2 regions of the Streptococcus sp. SC1 genome follow, and region 1 is predicted to be linked to the other one. Evidence: predicted binding sites of a transcription regulator. Region 1 holds the regulator's gene; the other holds the start of a gene.

Region 1 (4,429 bases):
TGCTGTGTAAGAATTTAATCTTTTTTTATTTAATCTCGAATTAATAGGTAAGGAGGTTGATATGTATCGTATTTCATTGCAGGATGACATAAGTATGATGCCGCGTGAACGGCTGATAAGAGAAGGAGCGGATAAACTTAGTAATCAGGAATTGCTATCTATATTTTTGCGAACAGGCAGCAAAAAAGAAACTGTTTTTCAAGTTTCTCAAAGGATTTTATCATCGATTTCTAGTTTGAATGATCTGAAATATTTGACTTTACAGGAATTACAGACAATTTCAGGAATTGGCCCTGTGAAGGCTGTTGAGTTGCAAGCCATTATTGAGCTTGGATGCCGTATCAATAAGGCTGAAGTGCTGGAGAGGGAGCAAATTCTTGGAAGTCAAAAACTAGCTCGCAAAATGCAGGTCGAATTGGGAGATAAAAAGCAGGAATGTTTGGTTGCTATTTATCTCAACAGTCAAAACCAGATCATCCATCAGCAGACAATCTTTGTAGGAACGGTAACTAGAAGTATTGCTGAACCACGTGAGATTTTGCATTATGCTCTCAAACACTTGGCAACATCTATTATACTAGTGCACAATCATCCTTCTGGAGTGACTTTACCAAGTAAGAATGACGACGAGGTCACCAAACACATGAAAGAAGCTTGTGAACTAATGGGGTTGGTTCTTTTAGATCATTTAATCGTTTCAAAAAATAATTATTATAGCTATCGTGAAAAAACGGATTTGATCTAAAGTTTGTGAACCACATAATCAAACAAGGCTAAATCCCCCGTTCTTGTGGGAAATAGAAATTCTGGATGCCACTGCACACCAAGAAATGGACTTCCATCAGTCGAGGTAACAGCCTCAATGACCTTGTCACGAGGATCGTAAGCTATGACTTCTAGATTTTTCGCTAGATCCTTGATACTTTGGTGATGGAATGAGTTGATTTGGCAAGTAGGTCCGTATAATTCATGGAGGATGGAGCCGTTTTTAGTGACCATAGTCTGTGTAGTGTATTGAGCAGTGCTATCTTGCCAGTGATTCTCGATGTCTTGGTGAAGTGTGCCACCCATAGCAACATTGTAAAGCTGAGTACCACGACAGACGCCAAAAATAGGCTTGTTTTGCTTCCGTGCTTCTCGGATGAGAGCTAGTTCAAATAGATCCCTTTGAAGCAGATAATCATCACTTTCGATAGTCTGTTCTTCTCCGTAGAAATGAGGCTTGACATTTTGTCCACCGGTAAGGATCAGTTTATCGATCATAGTGATATAGGTGTGAGCTAAGGCTTCATCACCAATTGGTAAGATAATTGGGATTCCTCCAACTTTATTGACTCCCTCGATAAAGCCAGTTGAAGTATAACTAATATGAATAAATTGATCGTTAGGAATATCCCTTTGGTTTCCTGTTATACCGATAATCGGTTTTTTCATAAAGTGTCTGTTTCCTTTCTTACCTTACTCATCATCTTTTCTCATGAAATAAAGTAAGGTTTGGAGTTCGCTGGTTAGGTCCACATATTGTACAACCACATCTTTGGGGACAGATAGGTGCACTGGGGAGAAGCAAAGAATCCCCTTGATGCCAGCATCAACCAAGACGGATGCGACTTCTTGTGCCTTAACGCTCGGCACTGTCAGAATGGCTGTCTTTACGTTTCCTTCCTGGACCTTTTCTTTAATTTGAGAAATTCCATAAATAGGAATTCCATCATTTGTGGTGGTTCCGACATCAGAATAATCATCTGTATCAAAGGCCATTACAATCTTCATTTTATTCCGTTCATGAAAGCGGTAGTGTAAAAGAGCACGGCCCATATTTCCGACACCAACGATCATGACATTTGTAATCGAGTTGTCGTTGAGAAGATTGGCAAAGAAATTCATTAGTTTCTTGACATCGTAGCCAAAACCTCTACGACCTAACTCACCGAAGTAAGAAAAGTCACGCCGAACAGTCGCAGAGTCGATTCCAATCGCCTCTGCGATTTGTTTTGAATTGGCCTTTTCAATATTTTCTGCATTAAATCGCTTGAAAATCCGGTAGTAGAGGGAGAGCCGCTTAGCAGTAGCACGTGGAATAGAATTGCTTTTTTCAGTTTTCACAAAATCACGACCTTTCTATCTTCTATTCTATAGAAAGCTTGTGAAAAAATCAACTAATTTGATGAACAAAATATTATTATACTAATAAAGATAGATAAAATAATAGAAATAAGCAAAATTCTTAGAATTTCGCTTATTGGGGTGTTTTTTCAAAAATATCTCTTTCAACTAAACTATCCATCAAGAAATAGAATTTTTGCTGAATAATATGGTGTTTTTCTGATTTGAAGATATTAACTAATCTTAGACCAGACTTGTCCGTAATATTGATTTTAACTCCGCTTAGATCTTTATTGATGATAATCTTAAGCAAGAATCCATCGCCACTATTGGGAACAGCTTCAAGTAAGCGAGAAAGCTCGTAATTACCAACTTTTGTTTCAGCAAATGTATTGTCCCGTAAGGTAAATTTCTTAACATTTGGATGGAGTGAGTAGGTGAAGTCGCAGTTTGCTAAGCTAACAGATGTTTGAAAAGCCATCTTATCCTCCTAGTATTTCTTTTAGTTTTTGGCTGAATAGTTTGATTTCTTGGATGCTAGTTTGGTCTGATACACTGATACGAATGGATTCTTTTAAGCGCTCAGAGTTAGAGCCATATAAGGCTTGAAGGACATGGCTGGGCTGAACAGCACCAGCTGTACAAGCAGAGCCAGTCGAGATTGAAAAGCCATTAAGGTCCATTTGAAGCAAGATAAGATCATTCTTTTGGTTTGGAAATCCAATATTGACAACATAAGGCAGGCTAGGCTGACTTTCGTTTAGGTAGTAGTCTATATCCGTTAGGTTGTCCAGTAAAGTATCTTTTAACTGCTGGGCATGCTCAAGATTTTCCTCTAAATGGGCAACATTTTCAGAAAGGGCAGTTGCCATTCCGACAATGGAAACGAGGTTTTCTGTACCCGCTCGATGCTTGTTTTCTTGATCGCCGCCATGCATGAAATTATCAAAATCCATCTGGTCAGCGTAGAGAAATCCCACCCCTTTTGGACCATGGAATTTATGAGCTGATGCACTCAGGAAATTGATTCCCCATTCTTCAGGATAGATGGGGAGCTTGCCGACGGCTTGGACCGCATCAACGTGGAAGGCAGCAGGATGCTCTTTTAGCAATTTACCAATTTCTTGAATCGGCAAAATATAGCCTGTTTCATTGTTGACAGCCATTACTGAGACAAGGATAGTATCTGGTCTGAGAGCATTCTTGATATCTTCCGTTCGGATTTGCCCATCCACTGGCTGAATAATAGTCGCTTCAAAGCCAAAATGCTCCACCAAGTATTCAACAGGCTCTAAAACAGCATGGTGTTCAATGGCCGTAGTGATAATATGCTTGCCTTGATTCTGATGGCGCAGGGCATAGCCCTTAATAGCAGTGTTATTGCTTTCAGTAGCACCTGAAGTGAAGAGGATATTTTTGCTCTGTGTGTGTAGAACTCTAGCAATATCTTCGCGAGCTTGTCGGAGCAGTTTTTTAGCTTCTCGACCGTGGCTGTGGGTACTGGATGGATTGCCGAAGACTGTCATTGCCTGAGTCATGGACTCAATCGCGGCAGGCGATAAGGCAGTCGTAGCAGCATTATCTAAATAAATCACAAATTTATCCCTTATTTCTTTTGAAAAGCAAAAAGTGGGCTGACTGGTTTTCTTTCTTGAATACGCACGATAGCATCGCCAATCAACTCGCTGGCTGTGATGTAGTGAACATTCTTCGGAGTCTTTTCTTTTGTATCAACAGAGTCAGTCACCAAGATTTCTCGGATAGGAACACTGTCTAGTAAGTCTGCAGCTTCATCTGCAAATAAACCATGACTTGAGACAGCATAGATTTCGACAGCTCCTTCACGTTCAACGATTTTAGCAGCTTCTGAGAAGGTACGACCGGTATTTAAGATATCGTCAATCAAAATTGCTTTTTTGCCTTCAACCTCACCGATGATATAGCCTTCAGAGCGGCCTGCTTCATCTTCACCGTAGTCGATGATGGCGATTGGAGCATCGAGATATTCTGCCAAGCTACGAGCGCGTTTCACGCCAGAATTTTTCGGGCTAACGACGACAACATCCTCGCCAGTTAATCCCATATTGCAATAATGTTCGGCAAACAATGGAATGGTGAAGAGATTGTCAACAGGAATATCAAAGAATCCTTGTACTTGGACAGCGTGAAGGTCAAGTGAGATGACTCTATCTACGCCAGCTCCAACGAGCATGTTGGCCACGAGTTTTGCAGTGATTGGCTCGCGAGGAGCGGCCGTCCGATCTTGGCGGGCATAACCAAAATAGGGCATAACCACAGTTACGGTATTGGCACTTGCTCGTTT
Region 2 (4,429 bases), on a different contig from region 1:
GTGTATCTTTGCGAGCACTGCTATATTTGCCACGAAAAAAGAAATAGCACCTAAAAGATCAATATTCGAGTTAATTTCTTGTATCTGTTTTGTTAGCTTTTGATTCAATTAAACACCTCTTAACTTATCTCCATATACTTTAACAAACTATATAATATCTATTAACAACAGTAAATTACTTTCTCAAAAAATTCATTTGAATAGTTATTTTTGTTTTCCAAACAACTTCTTCCGTTCTTCCATAAACTCAATCAACTCTTTCTTGAAGACTGCTTTTTCTTCATCAGTCAATCCTTTTGAATTCATACGGAAAAGTAATTCAATATTATCTAGTTCATCTGATTTTTCTTCTGAGTTTCCGACTAGATAGTCAACTGACACATTCAAAATCTGTGCAATCTTGACTAAATTATCCTGTGTTGGTTTTTTTACTCCACGTTCCCATGAAGCGTATGCTGGTTGCGAAATTCCTAGTTTTTCCGCTACCTCTACTTGGGTTAGCCCTGCTTGTCTCCTAAGGTCTTTTAAGCGATCTGAAAATTCCATTTTAAACCTCTAAAAAAATTTTTTATTTTTCCAAAATAATCCCTTGACAAATATAGCTGATAGTTATATCATTTTTAAAAATAATAACGCCTAGCTTTCGGCATTACGATCATTGACAATTAAATAGAAGGTGCGTCTGACAACCAGAGGACTGATCATCAGAACATCACATAAACTTCGTACCTTTATTGTAAATGCTTTGACAGGAAAAGTCAAATCCGTTGATGGTTGAAGTGAAGATTTAAAACAAGTATTTGTGGGCTTCCACGCATTTCGGACTTCTGCACTTTTCCGAATAGTAAAGTGAACTGGTTGTGCTAAACGGCAGCTCTGTTGCTCCTGCCCCTCAATGTCTTTGCTGAAAAATTAGTACTTAAAAAATAAGAAATGAAAGGATAAATTATATGGCTAAAATTGGATTAAACTATGGAGAAAAACTACAAATTGTGGATAAAACCTATCGCGTTATTACAGACGGTCTGAACATCCCAGAGATTCTTGGAAAACTGACTTTCCGTGGTATCGAAGGACCCGATATTATTTTTGAAGAAGATCGCACACAACGAAATCCCGATAGATCATTTGTTCAGGTCAACACTGAAGAGATACGCTGTGGGAGGATAAACTAAATAATAGGCCACGAATGTGTCTCAACTGGAAAACTCCTTATAAAGTATTTTGTGGTGAAATTGTGTACTCAATTTGACAATTCAAGGACAAAACAAAGAAAAAAGGTTTATCCAATTTGGATAAACCCTGTTATATTAAGCTTTTACAAGCTTCTTATGCTTTACCTTCTGAACCGAATACGTCAATACGTTCTTCAACTGATGCTTGGATAGCTTTGACACCGTCAGCCAAGAATTTACGTGGGTCGAAGAGTTTCTTCTTGTCGTATTCTGCTTCGTTTGCTTCATAGTCACGAGCAAATTTACGAGTTGCGTTAGCGAATGCGATTTGGCATTCAGTGTTAACGTTAACTTTCGCAACACCAAGTTTGATCGCTGCTTGGATTTGGTCATCAGGGATACCTGAACCACCGTGCAATACGATTGGGAATCCTGGTACAGCTTCAGTCAATTTTTGCAAGTGGTCAAGGTGAAGACCTTTCCAGTTTGCAGGGTATGGACCGTGGATGTTACCGATACCAGCTGCCAAGAAGTCGATACCAGTTGCAACCATTGCTTTAGCATCTTCGATTGGAGCCAATTCACCATCACCGATGATTCCATCTTCTTCACCACCGATAGTACCAACTTCAGCTTCTACTGACACGCCGTTTGCATGAGCAAACTCTACAACTTTACGTGCTTTTTCAAGGTTTTCTTCAACTGGAAGGTGTGAACCATCAAACATAACTGAAGTATAGCCAACTCGGATACACTCAAGTGCATCTTCGTAGTGACCATGGTCAAGGTGGATCGCTACTGGTACAGTGATACCCATTGATTCAACAAGGTTAGCGATCAAGTTGCGAGCAACTTTGTACCCACCCATATATTTAGCAGCACCCATTGAAGTTTGGATCAAAACTGGTGCTTTTTTAGCTTCTGCTGCGCGCAAGATAGCTTGAGTCCACTCAAGGTTATTTGTGTTAAATCCACCAACTGCATAACCATTGTCACGAGCTGCTTGGACAAATTTTTCTGCTGAAACGATTGCCATTTGTAATAGGCCTCCTCTTATTTTTTGTGGAATGAACCACTTACATTGTTTATTTTATCACTTTTTCATTAAAATTGCTAGTTTTTCCTGAAATTTTAAGTAATTCCCAAGCAATTTTTGAATTCAGGCATCTTCAGCTTCTTTGAGAAAACAAAAAAACTGACCGAAGTCAGCTAATCCTATGCGGAGAGAGGGACTTGAACCCTCACGACCTAAAGCGGTCACAGGATCCTTAGTCCTGCGCGTCTGCCAATTCCGCCATCCCCGCGATTGAGTACTTTACTAGTATAACAGGATAATCTCCACTTGTCAACACCTTTTTTCAAAACTTTTAAAAAGTATTTTCAAAAATAAAAATGAGACAGGGCTCGTAAACACTGCCCCATCTCACTCTTTTCATTAATGTTTTTCTAAATTACGCAACATCTGATCAATCTTATTACCGTACTCAATAGACTCATCTTTGACGAAGGTCAAATCTGGAATCTTATACATCTTGAGGTTTCGGCCCAGTTCACGCTTAATGGTACCGGTTGCCTTTTCCAAGCCCAGCTGTGCCTTTTGATTATCTGAAGCCAAGTCACTCATGATGCTATAGTAGACCTTGGCCATAGACAGATCGCCCAGCATTTGGACATCGGTAATGGTCACACCTTGGACACGTGGATCACGGACTTTCTTTTGCAAAATCTCATTGACTTCACGCTTGATTTCCATTCCTACACGGTCGGTACGAAAATGATTTGCCATAGAATTTCCTTTCTAATTTTTTCTTCTGCAATATGAGGCTGGGACAAAAGTCCTAGCCTCTCAATTGTCTTTGGATTATCGAGCAAGACGCAGTGGTTGAGTGGGCTCTATTACGCTGATTTCATCAGCTTTTACAGCCCTACTCAACTGTGCGGAGGTGGGACGACGAAATCGAATTCTAACGAATTACCGATTTCTGTCCCACTCTCATATTTTTAGTTTTAGTTGAATGAAAGTCGCTCTAAACTCTTTGTAAAAAGATGCTTGAGATAAAAAGGATCAATTTCCATCCAATATGCTTTTCACTGAGAGTTTTCGGAGGAATTCTCTTATTTCTTGATTTCTTCCATGATATAGGCTTCAATCGTATCATCCACTTGGATATCGTTATAGCCGTCAATCATGAGACCACCTTCGCGGCCGTTAGTGACTTCTTTTACATCATCCTTGAAGTGTTTCAAGCTAGCCAACTGACCATCGTAAATTACGACACCATCACGGATGACACGAACCTTGGAATCACGGGTAACTTTACCATTGATAACCATAAATCCACCGATAGTACCAACCTTGGAAACTTTGAAAGTTTCGCGGATAAGGGCTTCCCCGATGATTTTTTCTTGGTATTCTGGGTCCAGCATTCCTTTCATGGCATCTTCCATTTCTTCGATAACCTTATAGATAATGCTGTGGAGACGGATTTCTACATCATCAGCTTCTGCTTGCTGGCGAGCTTGCGGTGTAGGGCGAACGTTAAATCCAATGATAAAGGCATTTGAAGCTTCTGCCAATGTTACATCAGACTCATTGATAGCACCAACTGCTGAGTGGACAATGGTAATCTTAACGCCTTCCACTTCAATCTTCTGCAAGGAAGCAGCCAAGGCTTCTACAGAACCTTGTACATCGGCTTTGATAATGACGTTAACAGACTTAACTTCACCAGCTTTGAGGGTATCAAAGAGATTTTCCAGACTGACACGATGAGTAGCTTGACGTTGCTTGAGAAGGGCACGTTTAGCACGTTCTTCACCGGCTGCACGCGCAGCTTTTTCATCTTCATAGACGGCAAAGTGGTCACCTGCCATCGGAGTTTCATTAAGACCTGTGATAGAAACTGGCGTAGATGGACCTGCTACTTTGACACGACGACCTAAGTCATTGGTCATAGCACGGACACGTCCGAAGGTATTTCCGACAACGATTGGATCTTGGACATTCAGCGTACCTTGTTGAACAAGAAGGGTTGCAACTGCACCTTTTCCTTTATCCAAACGGGCTTCGATAACCGTACCGATAGCGCGAACAGTCGGATCTGCCTTGAGTTCTTGAATTTCTGCTACAAGCAGAACTGTTTCCAAAAGCTCATCGATATTCTGGTTGAATTTCGCAGAGATTTCAACAAACTCAGAATCTCCACCCCAAGCAGTTGACATAACACCATGCTCAGCCAATTCACCAATCACGC

What was found. Region 1 encodes Rex, which represses fermentation and respiration genes when NADH is low (regulators of the CRP and FNR family bind a similar motif). Its sites were predicted from a motif close to TTGTGAANTANTTCACAA; they were not measured.
Region 2: a site for Rex is predicted at 2,257-2,274, ahead of PAN94_RS07295 (class II fructose-bisphosphate aldolase). Genes of this name have one in related genera too.

The regions. Positions count from the first base shown of each region.
Region 1 covers NZ_JAQCMU010000002.1:165,755-170,183, reverse strand. Annotated here, with positions in the region: gene radC (RadC family protein) at 62-745, shown strand; gene PAN94_RS03625 (gamma-glutamyl-gamma-aminobutyrate hydrolase family protein) at 742-1,434, opposite strand; gene PAN94_RS03620 (redox-sensing transcriptional repressor Rex) at 1,459-2,106, opposite strand; gene PAN94_RS03615 (DUF1831 domain-containing protein) at 2,240-2,587, opposite strand; gene PAN94_RS03610 (cysteine desulfurase family protein) at 2,589-3,701, opposite strand; gene PAN94_RS03605 (ribose-phosphate diphosphokinase) at 3,713-4,429, opposite strand, start outside.
Region 2 covers NZ_JAQCMU010000004.1:140,009-144,437, forward strand. Annotated here, with positions in the region: gene PAN94_RS07280 (hypothetical protein) at 1-108, opposite strand, end outside; gene PAN94_RS07285 (helix-turn-helix domain-containing protein) at 205-546, opposite strand; partial or broken gene PAN94_RS07290 (conjugal transfer protein) at 951-1,157, shown strand; gene PAN94_RS07295 (class II fructose-bisphosphate aldolase) at 1,330-2,211, opposite strand; tRNA gene PAN94_RS07300 (tRNA-Leu) at 2,394-2,479, opposite strand; gene rbfA (30S ribosome-binding factor RbfA) at 2,611-2,961, opposite strand; gene infB (translation initiation factor IF-2) at 3,291-4,429, opposite strand, start outside.